4 regions of the Xanthobacter nonsaccharivorans genome follow, and region 3 is predicted to be linked to each of the others. Evidence: predicted binding sites of a transcription regulator. Region 3 holds the regulator's gene; each other region holds the start of a gene.
The links. The regulator LexA, encoded in region 3, represses DNA repair genes until DNA is damaged. The targets are predictions, from matches to a motif close to TGTTCNNNNTGTGTTCNG.
Positions count from the first base shown of each region.

Region 1: the regulator LexA is predicted to act here: its motif matches at 2,446-2,463, upstream of recA (recombinase RecA).
Region 2: the regulator LexA is predicted to act here: its motif matches at 3,428-3,445, upstream of V5F59_RS17840 (metallopeptidase family protein).
Region 4: the regulator LexA is predicted to act here: its motif matches at 3,024-3,041, upstream of V5F59_RS05790 (ImuA family protein).

Region 1 is NZ_CM195526.1:1,877,706-1,882,879, forward strand. Features, by position in the region: gene V5F59_RS08580 (Rieske (2Fe-2S) protein) at 1-144, opposite strand, end outside; gene V5F59_RS08585 (hypothetical protein) at 264-614, opposite strand; gene prfB (peptide chain release factor 2) at 997-2,127, opposite strand; gene recA (recombinase RecA) at 2,528-3,613, shown strand; gene alaS (alanine--tRNA ligase) at 3,837-5,174, shown strand, end outside.
Region 2 is NZ_CM195526.1:3,903,955-3,909,128, forward strand. Features, by position in the region: gene V5F59_RS17820 (two-component system response regulator) at 1-813, opposite strand, end outside; gene V5F59_RS17825 (chemotaxis protein CheB) at 810-1,415, opposite strand; gene leuD (3-isopropylmalate dehydratase small subunit) at 1,443-2,048, opposite strand; gene V5F59_RS17835 (cytochrome b) at 2,241-2,789, opposite strand; gene V5F59_RS17840 (metallopeptidase family protein) at 2,871-3,302, opposite strand; gene leuC (3-isopropylmalate dehydratase large subunit) at 3,865-5,174, opposite strand, start outside.
Region 3 is NZ_CM195526.1:2,477,692-2,482,865, forward strand. Features, by position in the region: gene V5F59_RS11405 (ComEC/Rec2 family competence protein) at 1-1,911, shown strand, start outside; gene lexA (transcriptional repressor LexA) at 2,069-2,779, opposite strand; gene V5F59_RS11415 (molybdopterin molybdotransferase MoeA) at 2,941-4,155, opposite strand; gene moaC (cyclic pyranopterin monophosphate synthase MoaC) at 4,204-4,692, opposite strand; gene V5F59_RS11425 (DUF2147 domain-containing protein) at 4,861-5,174, opposite strand, start outside.
Region 4 is NZ_CM195526.1:1,258,043-1,263,216, reverse strand. Features, by position in the region: gene V5F59_RS05800 (error-prone DNA polymerase) at 1-92, opposite strand, end outside; gene V5F59_RS05795 (DUF6504 family protein) at 98-2,227, opposite strand; gene V5F59_RS05790 (ImuA family protein) at 2,121-3,011, opposite strand; gene V5F59_RS05785 (PaaI family thioesterase) at 3,180-3,683, shown strand; gene sfsA (DNA/RNA nuclease SfsA) at 3,683-4,396, shown strand; gene V5F59_RS05775 (L,D-transpeptidase) at 4,501-5,174, shown strand, end outside.

The DNA of each region.
Region 1 (5,174 bases), 600 kb from region 3:
GCCGTGGAAATTGTTGGCTTGGCGCGTGATCAGGATCGGCCACGGCTTCTTGTTGCCATCGTCATCCAGCCGGGCGAGCACGAAGCCGCGGGCATCGCCGTCGTCGATCTCATAGGTGGCACAGATGGCGAAAAGCTCGGTCATGGGACGACACCTCCCCGACCCGAACGGGGGTCGTGTGCCTTCCCAAGCAAATTGCGCGCCAGTTTCGCGCGAAAACCGGACGGAACTGATGCCGTGCCGGCGTGGTACGGTCGCGGGCCTCAGAATGCCGGCGCCGGTGCGAACAGGCAAAGCGTCCGTCCCTCGCGCCTGCCGCCCAAAGAACAGCGGTGGAACTTGCCGTCCGGGCTCTCCGGCACAGTGTCGCGTGGGAAATATTCGCCCGTCGCCTTGATGAAATAGCCTTGGCCGATGAACTCCACGTCCTCCTGCGTGATCTCGTAGCAATCCTGCCCGGAGCAGCAATAGGCCGGATACCACTCGTGGGTGCTGGCGACGCGGGGCAGGAGCAGCGCGACGGCGAGGCCGGCCAGGAGGCCGAGGCCGAACTTCAGTGCGCGAGCGGCCCCCACAAGCCGAGGGCGTGGCGAGGACAATCCGGTATGCGTCATGCGACGGCTCCGTTTTGCCCGAGGCCGGGGTCGGCCGCCTCGGGACAGTCCGGGCCGTTCAGGATGACGCAAACTGCTGCCGGCTCAAAGATATTTCGTGCCCGGGAAGGTGCCGGAAGGGCACGGGGGACGGGTTGAAGGCCTCGGGGAGTTCCGGCGGGAAGCCGGCCAATTGCTTCGGCGCGGTCTCGTCCCGATGGGGGCGGAGGCCATCTTCAATCCCTACGGCGAGCGGCATCCGGCACCTTGGGACCAATGGCCCCGCTCCCCCCGGCCCGGATTCCGGGCGCGGCCCCGTGAAGTCCCCCCGGATGCGGCGCGGACGGGAGCGATGACCACGCGGGTCCCCAAGGTTTTGGACACCGATGATGGCGCCCATCCCTCAGTCCACGTCCTCCACGCTGTCCGGCCCGCCGCCATAGGCGCGCTGGGCCAGCGCCGCCTGCATGAAGGGGTCGAGGTCGCCGTCCAGCACTTCCTGCGGCGTGCCGGAGGTAACGCCGGTGCGCAGGTCCTTCACCAGCTGGTAGGGCTGGAGCACGTAGGAGCGGATCTGGTGCCCCCAGCCGATGTCGGTCTTGGCGGCCTGCTCGGCCATGGCTTCCGCCTCGCGCTTCTTCAGCTCCAGGTCGTAGAGCTTGGCGCGCAGCATGTTCCAGGCGGTGGCGCGGTTCTTGTGCTGCGAGCGGTCGCCCTCGCTCACCACGGCGATGCCGGTGGGAATGTGGGTGAGGCGCACCGCCGATTCCGTCTTGTTCACGTGCTGGCCGCCGGCGCCGCCCGAGCGCATGGTGTCCACCCGCACGTCGGCTTCCTTGATGTCCACCACGATGCGGTCGTCCACCACCGGATAGACGTCGACCGAGGCGAACGAGGTCTGCCGCCGGGCATTGGAATCGAACGGGGAGATGCGCACGAGACGATGCACCCCCGCCTCCGTCTTCAGCCAGCCATAGGCGTTGTGACCCTTCACCTGGATGGTGGCGGACTTGAGCCCGGCCTGCTCCCCCTGGGATTCGTCCATCAGCTCCACCTTGAAGCCGTGCCGCTCGCACCAGCGGCGATACATGCGCAGCAGCATCTCCGCCCAGTCCTGGCTGTCGGTGCCGCCGGCCCCGGCGTGGACCTCGAGATAGCTGTCGTTGGAATCGGCTTCACCGGACAGCAGCGCCTCCAGCTCGCGCCGCGCCAGCTCCGCCTTAAGTCCGTCCAGGGAGGCCGCGGCTTCTGCGATCACGCCTTCATCGCCTTCGCCCTCGCCGAGCTCGATCAGCTCGACATTGTCGGCGAGGTCCTGTTCCACCCGGTCGATGGCACCGAGGCTGTCTTCCAGCGTTGTGCGCTCCTGCATGATCTTCTGCGCGCGCTCGGGCTCGTCCCAGAGGGTCGGGTCCTCCACGATCGCGTTGAGCTCCGCCAGACGCCGCCGCGCGCGGCCCACGTCGAGGTGGGACCGCAGGAGGTCCAGGGACTGTCTGATCTCGTCGACCTTCGCGGCGAGTTCCGCGCGCATGGCTCATACTTCTCCGGCTGAGGGCCGCGGAAAATAGCGGCGGAGCGCATGGGTGTAAACGGAGGGTCGGCCCACCGGCCCCTTCTTTCCCGAGATCCGCCTGGGCACAGGGGCTTGCAGGGCCCTTCAGCCTCGCCCCCCCCCGTGTCGAACATCCCTTCCGACGCGGAAAACCAGAGGCCCGTTTCCATAAACATGTGCATGGAAAACGAGCAGCCTACCCCCGTTCTGCCGCCTGCAGCGTGCCGGAAAACCGCCTTGCGGCGAACGTGCTCCCATTCTGCTCTTCCGACTTTGGGCGCCTTGGGAGGGCGTCTTGAGAACATATTGCGAACATGGAACAAAAAGAGTACATAGTCAACGCACTCATTTCCCCTTGCGCCAGCACCGGAGCGCGGCGATGACTCAGGCGACACTCCGACTCGTCGAAGGTTCTTCCATGGACAAGACCAAGGCGCTCGACGCCGCGCTCGCCCAGATCGAGCGGCATTTCGGCAAGGGCTCGATCATGCGGCTCGGCAAGGGCGGCAAGGCCTTGGAGATCGAGAGCATTCCCACTGGCTCCCTCGGGCTCGACATTGCGCTCGGCATCGGGGGGTTGCCAAAGGGGCGTGTGGTCGAGATCTACGGCCCCGAATCCTCTGGCAAGACCACGCTGGCGCTCCACACGGTGGCCGAATCGCAGAAGCGTGGAGGCACCTGTGCCTTCATCGACGCGGAGCATGCGCTCGACCCGGTCTACGCCCGCAAGCTCGGCGTTAACCTGGATGACCTGCTCATCTCCCAGCCCGACGCGGGCGAGCAGGCGCTGGAAATCGCCGATACGCTCGTGCGCTCCGGTGCCATCGACGTGCTGGTGGTCGATTCGGTGGCGGCGCTCACGCCACGCGCCGAGCTCGATGGCGAGATGGGCGATAACCAGCCCGGCCTGCAGGCGCGCCTCATGAGCCAGGCGCTGCGCAAGCTCACGGCGTCCATCTCCAAGTCCAACACCATGGTGATCTTCATCAACCAGATCCGCATGAAGATCGGTGTGATGTATGGCTCGCCGGAGACCACCACGGGCGGCAACGCTCTGAAATTCTACGCCTCGGTCCGCCTCGACATCCGTCGTATCGGCGCGATCAAGGAACGTGACGAGGTGGTGGGCAACCAGACCCGCGTCAAGGTGGTGAAGAACAAGCTCGCGCCGCCTTTCAAGCAGGTGGAGTTCGACATCATGTATGGCGAGGGCGTGTCCAAGACGGGCGAGCTGCTCGATCTCGGCGTGCGGGCCGGGGTTGTGGAGAAATCCGGCGCCTGGTTCTCCCACGACAGCCAGCGCCTCGGCCAAGGGCGCGAGAATGCCAAGACCTTCCTGAAGCAGAACCAGGAGGTTGCCAACCGGATCGAGGCGGCCATTCGCCAGAACGCGGGGCTCATCGCCGAGCAGATCCTCGCCGGTACGCCGGAAGAAGATGCGGAGGGCAGCGAGGCGGACGCCTGAGATCCGTCGCGGCCTGCATTCTGGGCGACATGTTCAACGCTCCCATCGCAAGGCGTTTCTGGACAAGCGTGGGGCCCCTCGCTAAACGAACCCGGTTCCGGTTGGAGGCAATGGCCTCTACCGGAACCGCGGGGGCGCGCCCTTAAGGGATCGCGTCGGCGTGGGGTGATCACCAGAGCCGGTTCCCGCATCCGGGCCGGCGTCGAGGGATAGTGGCCGGCACATGAGCGGCGTCAACGAGATCCGGTCGAGCTTCATCGACTACTTCGTCAAGGAAGGCCACGAGGCGGTCGCCTCTTCGCCCCTGGTGCCGCACAACGACCCCACGCTCATGTTCACCAACGCGGGCATGGTGCAGTTCAAGAACGTCTTCACCGGCGTCGAGAAGCGGCCCTATTCGCGTGCGGTGACGTCTCAGAAGTGCGTGCGCGCCGGCGGCAAGCACAACGATCTCGACAATGTGGGCTACACCGCGCGGCACCACACGTTTTTCGAGATGCTGGGGAACTTCTCCTTCGGCGACTATTTCAAGGACCGGGCCATCGAGCTCGCCTGGAACCTCGTCACCCGCACCTTCGACCTGCCGCGCGATCGCCTGGTCGTCACCGTCTACAGCGAGGACGACGAAGCCTACGGCCTGTGGAAGAAGATCGCCGGCCTTTCCGACGACAAGATCATCCGCATTCCCACCTCCGACAATTTCTGGTCCATGGGCGATACCGGCCCTTGCGGTCCCTGCTCAGAAATCTTCTTTGACCATGGCCCGAACGTCGCCGGCGGTCCTCCGGGCTCCCCCGATGCCGACGGCGATCGCTTCATTGAGATCTGGAACCTCGTCTTCATGCAGTTCGAGCAACTGCCGGGCGGCGAGCGGGTGGGGCTTCCCCGCCCCTCCATCGATACGGGCATGGGCCTTGAGCGCGTGTCCGCGGTGCTGCAGGGCGTGCACAACAATTATGACACCGACCTGATGCGCGCCCTCATCGCCGAGGTGGCCGAACTCACCTCGGTGGATCCGGACGGCCCGCAGATGGCAAGCCATCGCGTCATCGCCGACCATTTGCGCGCGTCGGTGTTCCTCACCGCGGACGGTGTGCTGCCGTCCAACGAAGGTCGTGGCTATGTGCTGCGCCGCATCATGCGCCGCGCCATGCGCCATGCCCAATTGCTCGGCTCGAAGGATCCGCTGATGCACCGCCTCGTGCCGGTGCTGGTGCGGGAGATGGGCCGCGCCTATCCGGAAATCGTGCGCGCCGAGGCTCTTGCAGAAGAGACGCTGCTGCTTGAGGAGACGCGCTTCCGCCGCACGCTGGAGCGTGGCCTGTCCATCCTCGAGGAAGAGAGCGCGGAGCTGACTTCCGGCGCGCAATTCTCCGGCGAAGTAGCCTTCAAGCTCTACGACACCTTCGGTTTTCCGCTCGACCTGACCCAGGACGCCTTGCGGGCCCGTGGCATCACCGTGGACACCTCGGCCTTCGAGGTCGCCATGGCGCGGCAGAAGGCTGAGGCCCGGGCCAACTGGGCGGGATCCGGTGAGGCGGCGACCGATGCGCTCTGGTTC
Region 2 (5,174 bases), 1.4 Mb from region 3:
GGAACACAGCCGCTCGCCCTGGGCGACGGCGACCGATGGTTCCGCGAGGTCCACCATGATCACCGCGAACTCGTCGCCGGAGAGGCGCACGGCGAAATCCTCGTGCCGCAGGTTCGCCCGCAGGCGCTGCGCGATGGCGCAAAGCAGCTTGTCGCCCATGCCGTGGCCGTACTGATCGTTCACCTGCTTGAAGCCGTCGATATCGATGTAGAGCAAGGCAAACGATCGCCCGTGCCGCTCCGCCTGGGAGCGGGCGCGGGAGAGATGCTCCACGAACAGGATGCGGTTGCCGAGGCCGGTCAGGGCGTCGTGAGTCGCCATATGGCGGATCTGCTTCTCCACCCGGCGGCGCTCGTCGATCTCCACCTCCAGCTGGCGATTGCGTTTCTCCAGTTCCTCCATGGCAGCCTTGAGGCGCAGCTTGGAGATGTGCAGGTCAAGGAAGACCGTCACCTTGGAGAGCAGCACGGCGTCATTAATCGGCTTGGCGATGTAGTCCACCGCCCCGAAGGTGTAACCCTTCAGGCGGTTGATATCATCGAGGTAAGCGGCCGTGACGAAGACGATGGGAATGTCACAGGTGGACGGATCGTTGTTGAGCAGGGATGCGACCTCGAACCCGTCCATGTCCGGCATCTGCACGTCGAGCAGGATCAGCGCGAAGCGATGGTCGAGGCAAAGCGCCAGCGCCTCATTGCCCGAATGCGCCTCGAAGATCTCGGCCTTCACCGGGGCCAGCAGGCGGCGCATGCTGGCGAGGTTCGCCCTCACATCGTCAACCACCAGGATCTTGGGCACGGTCTCTGTCGTCATCGCCGTCCAAACCCATTGATGCGGGCGGCCAGGACCGACACCGGAGCGCACAGATCAGCCCCTGCCAGCGCGAGAGCCGCGCGCGGCATGGTCTCCACCTCCGCCTCTGCAGGGTCCTGAACCAGCGCCAAACCTCCCAGCTCCCGGATCCGCCGCAAGCCTTCCGCCCCGTCGCCGCTCGCCCCGGTCAGGAGGACGCCGGCCAGCGCTGCTGAATACGCCTCGGCAGCACTATTGAACAGTACGTCGATAGAGGGCCGCGAACAGCACACCTTATCGTCAACCGACAGGGCAAAATTGCGATCTCGGTCCACCAGAAGGTGATACCCGCTCGGCGCCACGTGTACGAGTCCGGAGACAACTGGATGCCGCTCGCCCGCAAGCACCACCGGCAAGGACGAGGCGGTGTCGAGAATGGTCGGCAGCATGTCGGGGCTGTCCGCCCCGAGGTGGACGACGATCACGACCCCGGCGTCGAGATCGGGGTCGAGGGCCGCCAGCAGCTTCATGAGCGCCGCGGGGGCGCCCGCGGACCCGCCGACGACGACGGTGCGGCGCGCCGGACCCTGCGCCGCCGCAGCGATGCGGCGGGCCTCGGCCAATTCTGCCCGCCCCGCCATCGCCCGGCTTCAGAGCCAGGGACGCTCGGCGCCCTTGGAGGCCTCGTAGGAGGCGATGGCCGGCGCCTTCTCCAGCGTGAGCCCGATGTCGTCGAGCCCTTCCAGCAGGCAGCGCTTGCGGAAGGGATCGATGTCGAACGTCACCACGCCGCCATCGGGACCTCGAATCTCCTGCGCCTCGAGATCCACCGTGAGCGTCGCATTGGCGCCGCGGTCGGCATCGTCGAACAGCTTGTCGAGGTCGTCCTTGGACACGACGATCGGCAGGATGCCGTTCTTGAAGCAGTTGTTGTAGAAAATGTCCGCGAAAGACGTGGAGATGACGCAGCGGATGCCGAAGTCGAGCAGTGCCCAGGGGGCATGCTCGCGGGAGGAGCCGCAGCCAAAATTATCGCCGGCCACCAGGATCTTGGCGTTCCTGTAGGCGCTCTGGTTGAGCACGAAGTCCGGGTTATCCGAGCCGTCGTCCTTGTAGCGCATCTCGGAGAACAGGCCCTTGCCGAGCCCGGTGCGCTGGATCGTCTTCAGATACTGCTTGGGGATGATCATGTCGGTATCGACATTGACCAGCTTCAGCGGCGCGGCGACGCCTTCGAGGACGGTGAACTTCTCCATGGGACCCTTCAGCTTTGGCGAGCCTGTCGTGGCGCCCGGCCTGCCAGTACGGCATCTCGCCCTTCGCGAACCGGAACGGCGATGCGGCTGGCGAGCGCTCGCCAGCCGCATCCAATGCATTTCATAACAGGCGCGTCCCGCCTTGCCCAGCAGGTGAAAGCCGGCAAAGCCTGTGGGAACCCCTCAGCGCGCTCACCGCTCCGGCAGCATGCGCTTCAGCACGTCGTCCTTCAGCACCACGTGGTGGATCACCGCCGCCGCGGCGTGCAGCAACGCCAGGATGACGAGGGCATTGGCCAGCAGCTCATGCACCTCCTGCACCTGCCGTGCGGCGGTCCGGTCCACGGCGATCGGCGAAGGGATGGTGAAGAGCGAGAAGAAGGACACTTCGTTGCCGCGCAGGAAGGACAAATAGATGCCCACGATCGGCGTCACGATCAGCAGCAGGTAGAGCAGGCCATGCGCCGCCTCGGAGGCGATCTTTACCGGGCGCGAAAGCGCGGTGGAGGCCGGGGGGGTGGCACCGAACACACGTGCCGGAATACGGATGGCCACCAGCGCCAGCACGAGGAGACCGACGGAGATGTGGGTCCACCAGATCCAGCCGCGCTCCGGGCTGCCACGCGGAAAGAACTGCTCCACATAGGTGATGCCGAAGACGACGATGATGGACAGCACGGTCAGCCAGTGCAGGGCGCGAAGGGGCGCGCCGTAGCGCGTAAGCGTCGGATCGATAGGCACTGCTCGACTCCTCTTGTTTTGATCCATTCTAAAGACCAGCTCCGCAGTCGGTCCAGCGATCCGGACACGGCTTCCCTGCGGTCAATTGGCTCGGTCCTCGACCTCGGCCATGTCGTCGTCGGACAAGCCGAAGTGATGGCCGATCTCGTGCACGAGCACATGGGTGACGAGATCCCCCAGCGTTTCCTCGTGCTCGGCCCAGTAATCGAGGATCGGTCGGCGATAGAGGAACACCATGTTCGGCATCTGGCCGGTCTGCGCCACCGCGCCCTGCTGGGCCCTGCCGATGCCCTGGAACAGGCCGAGCAGATCAAACGGTGTCTCCGCCCCAAGCTCGTCCAGCACGTCGTCGGTGGGGAAATCCTCGACCTTGATCACGATGCCGGCACACAGGGACCGGAAACGCTCCGGCAGGTCGGCGAACGCCTCCTCGGCGAGATGCGCCAGCTCATCGAGGCTCGGGGCGAGGCGATCATGCCAAGCGCTCCTGCCGCTTCCTGCACCCGCCGCCATGCCGCCTCCCCTTCCTGCCTACCGCTCACCGGCAGCCCTTATCCTACCGCATCGCAGCAAACCCATGACAAGACAGGCCGGAGCAAAGGGCCTCAGGCGCCAGACGTCACGGAGCCGTGACTTTCCTGAACACTTTCTGAACACAAGCATCAATCGGGGTTCAGAAGATGTTGGTTAAGGAACTCTTAATCGGCCTGCATCGTTAACCGTGCAGACCCCCACTTGGGAGAGTGGCCATGCTGCGGAAGCTTGCGGTCACCGGCGCGCTGGTGACAATCCTTGGAATTGCTGCGTTTTTCGCCCCCCATGAGGCAAGTGCCGCAACCGCGGGCGTTGTTTCGAGCCTGATCTTCTGATCCGGCCGTCAGACGGCAGGGGTTCTGCGCGCCGCCTGATCACGCGATTGTGAAGGATGGAACCAGCCTTTCAGCTGGCCTGCCTCCTTCCTGCAACAGGCATCGAACCGTCTTCGCACCCGCAAAAAAGGCGAAGGGCGCCACCGGGGTGGCACCCTCCTTCCTGATGGTACGGTCGTGCGCTGGCGTCCGCGCAGACGTCTATCTCACGCCTGCTTCGGCCAGTCGCGCACATCCACGAACCGGCCGGCGATGGCCGCTGCCGCCGCCATGGCCGGCGACACCAGGTGCGTGCGGCCCTTGAAGCCCTGGCGCCCTTCGAAATTGCGATTCGAGGTGGACGCGCAGCGCTGTTCCGGACTCAGCCGGTCCGCATTCATCGCCAGGCACATGGAGCAGCCAGGCTCCCGCCATTCAAAGCCAGCCTCCTTGAAGATCCGGTCCAGCCCTTCCGCCTCGGCCTGCTCCTTCACGAGGCCGGAGCCGGGAACAACCATGGCGGAGACGTTCGGATTTACCTTGTGGCCCTGGGCGATCGCCGCCGCCTGCCGCAGATCTTCGATGCGCCCGTTGGTGCAGGAGCCGATGAACACGCGGTCGAGGGCGATGTCGGTGATCTTCGTGCCGGCGGAAAGGCCCATGTAGCCCAGCGCCCGGATCTTCGCGGCGCGCCTGCCCTCGTCGGCGATCAGCTCCGGATCGGGCACCACGCCCTCCACCGAGATCACGTCCTCCGGGCTGGTGCCCCAGGAGACGATGGGCGGCAGGTTCGCGCCGTCGATGTGGATCTCGCGGTCGAAGTGCGCGCCCTCGTCCGAGCGCAGGGTCTGCCAGAACCGCACCGCGGCGTCCCAATCGGCCCCCTTCGGGGACTTCGGACGGCCCTTGAGGTATTCGAACGCCTTCTCGTCTGGCGCCACCAGACCGGCGCGGGCGCCGGCCTCGATGGACATGTTGCACACCGTCATCCGCCCTTCCATGGACAGGGAGGTGATGGCGTCCCCGGCATATTCGATCACATAGCCGGTGCCGCCTGCGGTGCCGATGGTGCCGATGATGGCGAGCACCACGTCCTTGGCGCCCACGCCCTCGGGCAGCGGCCCGGTGACGGTGACGCGCATGTTCTTCGCCTTCTTCTGGATCAGCGTCTGGGTGGCGAGCACATGCTCCACCTCGGACGTGCCGATGCCGTGGGCGAGCGCGCCGAACGCGCCGTGGGTGGAAGTGTGGCTGTCGCCGCAGACGATGGTGGTGCCGGGCAAGGTGAAGCCCTGCTCGGGGCCCACCACGTGGACGACGCCCTGGCGCTTGTCGAAGCCGTCGTAATACTCGACGCCGAACTCCTTCGTGTTCTCCGCCAGCGCCGCGATCTGGGCGACGCTCTCCGGGTCGGGGTTCGGCAGGGTGCGGTCGGTGGTGGGCACGTTGTGGTCGACCACGGCGAGGGTCTTGTGCGGCGCGCGCACCTTGCGGCCCGTCGCCCGCAGCCCCTCGAAGGCCTGCGGGCTCGTCACCT
Region 3 (5,174 bases):
GCCGCCGGATTCACCACCGGCGCGGCGCGCACCGCGTGGGTGGACCATGCCGCCATCTCGACCCCGCCCAAGGGGCCGGTGCGCCTCTCGGGCTACGTGGAGAAGGTGGAGCATCGCGCCAACGGCGACCGCATGCTGCTGCGGCTCGATCCGGGGCCCATCCGCGGGCTCGATCCCGTGCCGGAGGTGGTGCGCCTCAGCCTGCGGCGGGGGTGGGCTCCGCCGGTGGGCACCCATGTGACGCAGCTCGCGCAACTCCTGCCGCCCCTCGGGCCCGCCATGCCCGGCGCGCACGATTTCGGCCGCGTCCCCTGGTTCAGGGGAATCGGCGGAGTGGGGTTCGGCTTCGGCCGGCCAAAGCCGGCGGCGGCGGCCGAGCCACCCGCCCCGGTACGCCTCGCCATGCTGGTGGATCAGGTGCGATCCGGCCTTGCCGAGCGCATCCGCGCCTCGCTTTCCGGAACGGCGGCGGAGATCGCCATCGCGCTCGTGGCCGGCGACCGCTCCGCCATCCCACCCCAGGTGGAGGAGAGCATGCGGGTGTCAGGGCTCACCCACATCCTCTCCATCTCCGGCCTGCACATGGCGCTGGTGGCGGGCACGCTGTTCGCGCTGGTGCGGGCGGGGCTCGCCCTCGTACCGGGGCTGGCCTTGCGCCTGCCCATCAAGTCCGTGGCCGCGGTGATCGCATTGGCCGGCAGCGCGGCCTATCTTGCCTTGTCCGGCAACGACACGCCGGCACAGCGCTCCTTCGTAATGACGGCGCTGGTGCTGGGAGGCGTGCTGGTGGGGCGGCCCGCGCTCACCTTGCGCACGGTGGCGGTGGCGGCGGTGGTGGTGCTGGCGCTGACCCCGGAAGCGGCGCTCGACCCGGGCACGCAGATGTCGTTCGCCGCCACCCTCGCTCTCGTCGCCGCCTACGAGCGGCTGCGGCCCCTGCGCGCGATACCGCGGCCGGACGGAATCGCCGGGCAGGTAACCACATGGCTCGTGCTGCTGGTGGGCGGCACGGCCCTGACCTCGCTGGTGGCGGGCCTTGCGACCGCGCCTTATGCGATCTTCCATTTTCAGCGCGTGGCGCCCTACGGCCTGCTCGCCAATCTCGCGGCCATGCCGGCGGTGTCCTTCCTGGTGATGCCGTTCGGCCTCGTCGGCGTGTTGCTGATCCCCTTCGGCTGGGACCATCTGGCCTGGCCGGTGATGGGCCTCGGCATCGACATCATGGTGGAGGTCTCGGATCGAATCGCGGCCCTGCCCGGGGCCGACATCCGCGTGGATGCGGTGAGCCCGGCCACCCTGGCCGCCCTCAGCCTCGCCTTGGTGATGTTCTGCCTCCTGCGCGGCGTGCTCGCGCTCGGAGCCGCCGTGCCCCTCGGCCTCGCGCTGGCCTTCGCCGGCCCGCCACCTCGTCCGGACATATTGGTGGCGCCCGATGCGCAGACGGTGGCGATCCGCGGCCCGGACGGGCGCCTGTCGGTGCTTGGCGGGCGCAGCCAGCGGCTGGTCGTGGAGCAGTGGCTGACGCGCGAGGGGGATCGCCGCCCGGCGGGAAGCAAGGGACTGGACCAGGCCTTCACCTGCGATCCCCTCGGCTGCACCGCACCCTTGCCGGGCGGCGGGACCATCGCCGTGTCACGTCAGGCGGAAAGCCTGGAGGCGGACTGCCTGGAGGCGCGGATCATCGTCAGCCGCGATCCGCCGCCCCGCACCTGCCCCGCCCGCGTGCTCACGCCGGACCGGCTGGTGCGATCGGGCACCATCGCCTTCTTCTTCACGGACGGAAAGCTGAGAGAGGAACCCACCCGACGTCCCCATGTGGATCGTCCCTGGATGCCCCGTCTGCCGCCCCTTCCGCCCGAACCTGAGCCGGGAGCCGCGGAGGACGCCGCTGCCGACGCGGCTTCCGAATGAGCCCGAAGCCACGGCTCGCCTCTCACCGAGGGATGAAGCTGGGGTGAGGAGCGTATGCCTTGCGAGCCGGCACCCCCGTTGAGCATGAAGCGCCGCCGCCCCTCACCCCGTCCCGGCCTCCCGGCCGCCAGCCGGGAGAAATCCTTGCCCTGCGCTCTCAGTAGCGCCGCATCAGACCGATGAGCCGGCCCTGGATGCGCACCCGGTCGGGCCCGAAGATCCGCGTCTCATAGGCGGGGTTGGCCGCCTCGAGGGCGATGGAGGCGCCCTTCTTGCGCAGGCGCTTCAAGGTGGCTTCCTCGTCGTCCACGAGGGCGACCACGATATCCCCGGTATCGGCCGTGTCGCACTTGCGGATCAGCACCGTGTCGCCGTCGAGGATGCCGGCCTCGATCATGCTGTCACCGCGCACTTCGAGAGCGAAGTGCTCGCCGGTGCCCAGCATCTCGGGCGGAATGTTCAGCGTGTGGCTGCGGGTCTGGATGGCGGAGATGGGCGAGCCGGCGGCGATCCGGCCCATGACGGGCACCGCGACGGGGTGGGTTCCGTCGTCATCGTCCATCACCGGCCGCACCTTGCCCAGGCTGCCCTCGATCACGGCCGGGGAGAAGCCACGGCTCGCGGCCTGGGCGGAGGCGAGGCCGGGGGCCACGCTGTCCGGCAGGCGGACCACCTCCAGGGCGCGGGCGCGGTTCGGCAGGCGACGGATGAAGCCGCGCTCCTCCAGGGCGGTGATCAGGCGGTGGATGCCAGACTTCGAGCGCAGGTCCAGCGCTTCCTTCATCTCGTCGAAGGAAGGGGGAACGCCGGTTTCCTTCAGCCGCTCGTGAATGAAGCGAAGCAGGTCGTATTGCTTGCGCGTCAGCATTCCATCGCCCCCGTGATTGCCCCCCGGCCGCCGTCCGGCGGCGCGGGCCGCGCCTGTTTCACCCTGGCACGCCCACCGCGGGCGATGCGAAACAAATCATGAACAGTTCTTATCTGTTCCTTTTGTGTTCCGCAAGTGGTGAAGGCGGGGTTAAAGCCGGATCAATCCTCGAACGGAATGATCTCGCACGGGTCGCCAGCCTTTGCCGCCGGGGCGAAGGGAGCGCGGATGAGGAGGCAGTCTGCGGCCGCCAGCACGCTCAGCATGGCGCTGTCCTGCGAGGCGAAGGGCGTCACGTGCACGGAGCCGTCGGCGTGGCGCTCCATCCGCGCGCGCATGAAGTCGCGGCGGGCGTCGTTCGCCGCCACCTCCACCGCGAGGCGGGCCGGGGCGGTGAGCGGACCCGGAACGCCATCTCCCTGCAGGGCCCGGACCAGCGGCATCAGGAACACCATGGCGCACACGTGGGAGGACACCGGATTGCCCGGCAGGCCCAGCACCCGCACGCCGGCCTTGCGGCCATACATGAGCGGCTTGCCGGGCCGCAGCGCGATCTTGTGCACCGAGAGGTCCACCCCCTCCGCCCGCAGCGCCGGGGCCATCAGGTCGTGGTCGCCCACCGAGGCGCCGCCGGAGGAGACCAGGAGATCGAACTCGCCGGAGAGCGCCCGCGCCACCACGGCGCGGATGGCGGCAAGGTCGTCGCCCACCAGGCCGAGATCCGTCACCTCGGCCCCGGCGCGGCGGGCCAGCGCCGCGAGGCCGAAGGCGTTGGAGACGACGATCTCGCTGTCCTTGCCGGTGCCCTGGCCCGGCAGCACCAGTTCGTCGCCCGTCTGGATGAGCGCCACCCGCGGGCGGCGGGACACCGGAACGGTCGCATGGTCCATGGCGGCGGCGAGCATGATGTCGCGGCCGGAGAGGCGGCGCCCGGCCTTGAGGCCCGGCATGCCGGCGCTGAAATCGCAGCCCTTCAGCCGCACGTTGCGCAAGGCAGCGGTGGGGGCGGTGGTGGTGACCCTGTCGCCGTCGCGGCTGGTGTTCTCCTGGATCACCACCGTGTCGGCGCCCTCGGGCACCACCGCGCCGGTGAAGATGCGCACGGCTTCGCCCGCGCCCACGCTGCCCGAGAAGGGCCGGCCGGCGGCCGATTCGCCGATGACGGTGAGGTGCGCCGGCGTCTGGGCGATGTCGGCGCCGCGCACCGCATAGCCGTCCATGGCCGACATGTCCGCGGGCGGCTGGGTGCGGCGGGCGGGCAGATCCTGCGCGAGCACGCGGCCCGCCGCAGCCGCGACCGGCACGTCCTCGCTGCCCAGCGCAGAAACCTCACCGATAACGAGGCCGACGGCCTCCTCGACGCTCATCAGCGCCATCCTGCGCCTCCCGCTGTCGCGCTTCGTCCCATGGAATGCCCCGCCGTTTCAGTCCATCGGCGGTTCGGCGCGGAAATGCCCGCTGCGGCCGCCGGATTTCTCCAGCAGCCGGATGCCTTCAATCCGCATGCCACGATCGACCGCCTTCGCCATGTCGTAGATGGTGAGGCAGGCGACGGAAACGGCGGTCAGCGCCTCCATCTCCACTCCGGTCTGGCCCGTGACCTTGGCGCGGGCGGTGACATGGAGGCCGGGCAAGGCGGGATCGGGCGCGATCTCCACTTCCACTTTAGTGAGCAGAAGCGGATGGCAGAGCGGAATCAGCTCATGGGTGCGCTTGGCGCCCATGATGCCGGCGAGCCGCGCGGCGGCCAGCACATCGCCCTTCTTGGCGTTGCCGGAAAGGATCAGCTCGAGCGTTGCCGGCGCCATGGCGACGCGGCCTTCCGCCAGCGCCTCGCGGCTGGTGGAGGGCTTGTCGGTGACGTCCACCATGCGGGCGGCGCCCTCGGCGTCGATGTGGGTCAGGCTGGCCATGGCCGATGATGGGTTCCGGAATCGTCCCTGTCGTCGCCGGGGAAGATGGCGGGCGGGGCGGGTCCTGTCCACCACCGGCGCGGAAAAGGTCCTTCCTTCATAGCGCGAGGGTGGCGCCGCCGCGCGACGGGCGCGGCGGCGGGCTCCCGGCCGAAGCGGCGGTGCGCCTCAGCGCAGGCGCGTCCACACCTGTGTCTTGCACAGCGGCACCACCACGCAGCCGCGCAGCTTCAGCGTGTCGTCGCCATCAAGGGTGATGGTGCCGGAATAGGTCTTGCCATCCTCGGCATTGTAGATGCTGCCGCCCGACCACTCCTTCGGTCCGCCGGAGAAGCCGGTGAGGATGGTGAGGCCCTTCAGGGCCCGCGCGCGCAGGCCGGCGTTGGAATTGTTCACGTCCTTGAGGTTGGGATCGGCCTTCAGCCCCTCGGAGGAAAGGAGGCGGCCGCACAGGCTGGCGCCGCACTTGAAGATCTCCACCT
Region 4 (5,174 bases), 1.2 Mb from region 3:
GCCGGCGTCGCCTGCACCGGGGCGCGCGGGGCCGGCTCGGCCGGGAACGGGATGATCGGGGCGGCGGGCGCACCGGGGCGGGTATCAGCCATGGCCGTCACCCGAACAGGCCGTGGAGGAACCAGCGCGGCACCCCGGCCTCCCGCTCGTAGAGGCCGGCGCGGAACAGCCAGAAACGATGGCCCTCCCGCGTTTCCACCCGGAAATAGTCGCGGGTGGGGACCAGGGGCGCATCCGGCCCCCGGCGCCACCATTCGGCGGCGATGCGCTCGGGCCCCTCGACGCGGGCCACCTCGTGGAGCCGCCGTCGCCAACGGAACTGTACGGGCGGGCCATCCGGCACCTCGGCCACCGCCTCCACCGGCTCCGGCGTCTCGAACAGGCGCAGCGGCCGCTCCGGACCGCAGGTGTCGGGACCGGAGCCGTGGGTGCGAGCCCCGGTCACGGGCAGGGCCGGCCTCCGCGCGCCCCGGCCCGCTTCGGAAGGACGCGGCACGTCGAGCCCGGCGCGGGCGGCATCGAACAGCAGGGCGGCCGCGGCGGAGCCCCCCGCCAGCGGTCTCCCGCCCGGCCGGGCGCCGGGCTCCGCGGCGCCGACCGGGCCATGTCCCCCCTCCCCGGCCTCGCCCGGCGGGGAAGAGGCGAAGGCGGTCGCGGCTGAACGCGTCGGCGCGCCGCCCTCCCCTTCTGCCGGCGAAAGACGCGCCATCGGCGACCGGGACGCGGGGACGGCCTTCAAGGCCCGTGCAGGGCCGCTCCCCCACCCCGCCCCACCCGTCAGGGCAACCGCGCCGGTGCGCGGCATGAGCCGGAAGGCGGCCGGTAAAACGGCGGAGGCCGGGGTGCCCCCGGGCCGGGGCGCAGGCGAGGCAGGCGGCGGATCGAGGGCCTCGACCGGCGGCCATGCCGCCGCGAGCGGCATCGCCCCCGCCCCGGCCACCTCGGTCGCCGCCGCCATGAGGGAAGATGCACACAGGCCCTGCGCCGGGACGGCGTGGCTCGCGCTGTCGGGCCAGTGGCGGTCCTCCATCCGGAGCACCTGCACCTGCCGCGCGCCGAAGCGGATGGAGAGGCGGTCGATGAGGCCGTCGAGCGCCTCCGCCCCATCGGTCGCGGCGGCAAAGCCGGACTGATGCTCGGCCATGGGGGCGGCCTCCCGCACGGCGAGGCGCAGGAGATCGAAGCCGAAGCCGGGGTCGAGGCTGGTGAGGGCGGCGATTTTCTCCGCGAACAGGCGGCGGATCGCCTCCGGCGCGCGCAGGGGGCGTCCAGTCCCCACCATGAGCCGCGTCACCTCCCCGTCCACGCGGAACAAGGCGAGGTCGAGCCGCCGCGCCCCCACCCCGTGGCGCTCCAGCGCGGTCTCCAGGGTGGCGGCGAGCTTCACGGTGAGGCCCAGCACGTCCTCCACCCGCTCCACCGGCTCGAACAGGTTGCGCTCGGCGCAGAAGACGGGGGGTGCGAAGCGATAGTCCACCGCCACCGGAGCGGTGCCCAGCGCGGCGTCGAGGCGCTCCAGCAGCCCCGCGCCGAAGCGGGCGGCAAGGGGCGCGCGGGGCTTGCCGATGAGGTCGCCCACCGTGCCGAAGCCCAGCCGCACCAGGGCGCCGAGGGTTGCCGCCTCCAGCCGGAGCGCCGCCAGCGGCAAGGGCGCGAGGAGCGGGGCGAGGGCCTCCTCCTCCGGCACTACCACGCCGGCGCCCGCGCGCCGCTCCCCCCGGCCCGAAAAACGGGCGAGGGCGAAGGCGGCGCCGGCCGTGGAGGCGAGCGCCGCGCGGGCAGCAAAGCCCTGCCCGCCCACGCGCCGGAGAAGGTCGCGCACCAGCCCCGCCTCGTCCCCGAACAGATGCGCGCAGCCGGTGACGTCCAGCAGCAGCCCCTCCGGCCCGTCGAGGGCGAGGAGGGGGGTGTAGCGCTCGCAGGCATCGGCGAAGCGGGCGAGCAGCCGCGCCTCCGCCTCGGGCTCGGCCTCGCTCACCAGAAGGTCGGGGAAGCGCGCCCGCGCATCGGCCAGCGCGAGGCCCGGCGCGAGGCCGAGCGCGGCGGCGGCCCCATTCAGGGCGACGAGGCGCAGCGCCCCCTTATCAGCCATGACGGTGACGCGCGGGCGGGCCCGGTCCTCAGGCGACACCCGCCGTTCGAGGCGATCCGTGGCCAGGAGCGGCAGGCTGAGGCTGAGGTAGCGCCGGCCCGGAACGGCCGGAAGAAGTGGCGTCGCCGCGCTCATGATGCGCCTCCCCGTCCGGCGCGAGGTGGAACTGCCCCCCGGCGAAGGCGAGCGGCCAGTTGCCGGGCGGCCCGAAGCGGTTGCGCACGAGCCGGACGCGGGCACGCGGCACCCCGAGCCCGCCCAGGCCGTCCGGCGCCGGGCTCGGCAAGGGCGAGACCACCCAGCGGCTCACCGCCGCGCAGGGCTCGCAGGCCATCGTGTGGCGCGCGATGAGGCCGAGGATGCCCTGCCCCCGCGCCGCGAGGGAGAGGCGCCGCGTGGCCGTGAGCGCATCCGGCAAAGGCGAGGCCACTTCCCCGAGAACGGCGGCGAGACCGGCGCATTTCAACCCCTCCTCCATCACGTACAGAACGTCCTGCGGCCGGCGCACCCGCACCAGGAGCAGCGCGCCGGGAGAAAGGCCGAAGGCGGCAAGCCCCGGCGCGTAGAAGGCGCCCGCCTCCCACGGCACCAGGTCCTGCTGCACCAGGAGCAGAGGCCGGCGGCACGCCATCACCGCGCAGGCGGCAAGCCCCAGGGCAAAGGCCCCGAGCACGCCGGCATCGGCCGCCGGGGCCGACACCTCGTGCAGCCCCCCGAGGAGCAGGCCGCCGCCGAGGGCCGCATCCACCGGCGCGACGCCCAACGGCAGGCGCGCGGGCGCCTCCCCCAGGGAGAAATCCCCGCCCGCCCCCGGCGGCGCCTCGCCCCGCTCGATGGCCGAGATGGCCGCCCGCAGGCCCTGCCGCAGACGCGCGACATCGGCCGCGGAGCGGGATGCATCCGTGGAACGTGACGGCACGACCGCCTCTCTTGTTCTCTATTTGTTCTTATAGATTCCGGAACGCGGCGACGGAGTCAAGGCGCGACCCGGAAGCGGTGTCCGGCCACCCCATGCGGCGAAACACGAAAGGGTGCGCGCACCGCATGATCGGCTATGTTCGCTCTCCAGGAGAAAGCCCCGCCCGCGATGACCGAACCTGCCCTCACTCCCCAAGATCCCTTCTTCGAGACCAAGGTGCGCGAGAGCTTCGCGCGCCAGCCCTTCATGAGCACCATCGGCGCCGTCCTCGGGACGGTGGAGCCGGGGCGGGTGGAGGTGGTGCTGCCCTATGCGCCGGGCGTCACCCAGCAGCACGGCTTCTTCCACGGCGGCTCCATCGGCGCCATCGCCGACACGGCCGGCGGCTATGCGGCCTTCACCCTGTTCCCGGCGGGCTCCACGGTGCTGACCGTGGAGTACAAGATCAACATCATGGCGCCCGGCAAGGGCGAGCGGCTCGTGGCCGTGGGCCATGTGACGCGCGCAGGCCGCACGCTCACCATCGTGCGGGTGGATGTCTATGCCGAGGCGGCGGGCGGGCGCATCCATTGCGCCACCGCCACGCAGACCCTCATCTGCCTTCACGGCAGGAGCGACGGCATCAGCGACGGCATCAGCGACGGCCCCGGCGGCGGACCGGCAAACGGCTGATGCGCTTCGCCACGCCGCTCATCGAAGGCCGCCTGGTGCGGCGCTACAAGCGCTTCCTCGCCGACGTGGTGCTGGAGGATGGCACCGAGACCACCGCCCACGTGGCCAATTCCGGCGCCATGCTGGGGCTCGATGCCCCGGGCAGCCGGGTGTGGCTGTCGCGCTCGTCCAATCCCAACCGCAAGCTCGCCCTGAGCTGGGAGCTGGTGGAGGCCGATTTCGGCGCCGGACCGGAGCTGGTGGGGGTCAACACCATGCACCCCAACCTCCTCGTCGCCGAGGCCATCGCCGCGGGCCATGTGCCGGCGCTCGCCGGCTACGCCCGCATGCGGCGGGAGGTGAAATACGGCAAGTCGAGCCGCATCGACATCCAGCTGGAGGACGAGGCGAAGCCCCTGTGCCTGGTGGAGGTGAAGAACGTCCACCTCATGCGCGCGCCGGGCCATGCGGAATTCCCGGACTGCGTGACCGCCCGCGGGGCGAAGCACCTCGACGAGCTTGCCGCCGAGGCCCAGAAGGGCAACCGGGCGGTGATGGTCTACCTGAGCCAGATCGGCTCGGCCGGGCGCATCGGCCTCGCCCGCGATCTCGACCCCGGCTACGGCCGGGCCTTCGATCTGGCGAGGGCGGCGGGGGTGGAGGCCATCGGCCTCGTCTGCCGCATCGACCCGGACGGGATCGAGGTGGCCGACATCATCCCGATGACCGGGTGAGGGGTTCAGGCACCCGCCCCTTTCCTCCACCGCGCATGGACAGGCCGCGCCGGCCGCGCCACAGATAGGCACAGACGGCCGATTCGCACGTTGGGGGACATGCCATGCCAGATATCCTTCACCTCAGCCGGCGCGGCGCCGTGAAGCTTGCCGTCGCGCTCGCGGGCGGGCTCGTCGCCGATGCCCTCCTGCCCGCTTTCGCCGCCAACGACCCGGACATCACCGCCATCAAGGGGCTCAAGCCCGGCGAGTGGGTGTGGTATCCCGAGCGCGCGCCGGACGGCTTCGTCGCCATCGTGGTGAACCTCGACGACCAGCGCTGCTTCGTCTACCGCAACGGCGTGCGGATCGGTGCGTCCACCGTCTCCACGGGCAAGGACGGGCACGAGACGCCCACCGGCGTCTTCACCATCCTCGGCAAGGACGTGGAGCACCACTCTTCCATCTACAACAACGCCTCCATGCCCTACACGGAGCGTCTCACCTGGTCGGGGGTGGCGCTCCATGCGGGCGGGCTGCCGGGCTATCCCTCCTCCCACGGCTGCGTGCACCTGCCGCTCGCCTTCTCCAAGCTCGTGTTCGGCATCACCCACGTGGGCACGCCGGTGATCATCGCCAACAGCCACTCCGCGCCGGAAGACGTGCTGCACCCCGGTCTCGTGATGAGCGAGGGGCTGGACGAGCAGCTCGCGGTCTCCGCCACCGGCCAGGGCGCGCCACAGGACAATGCCCCCACCACCGAGCCCATCTCCATGGTGGTGAGCGGCGCGGACAGGAC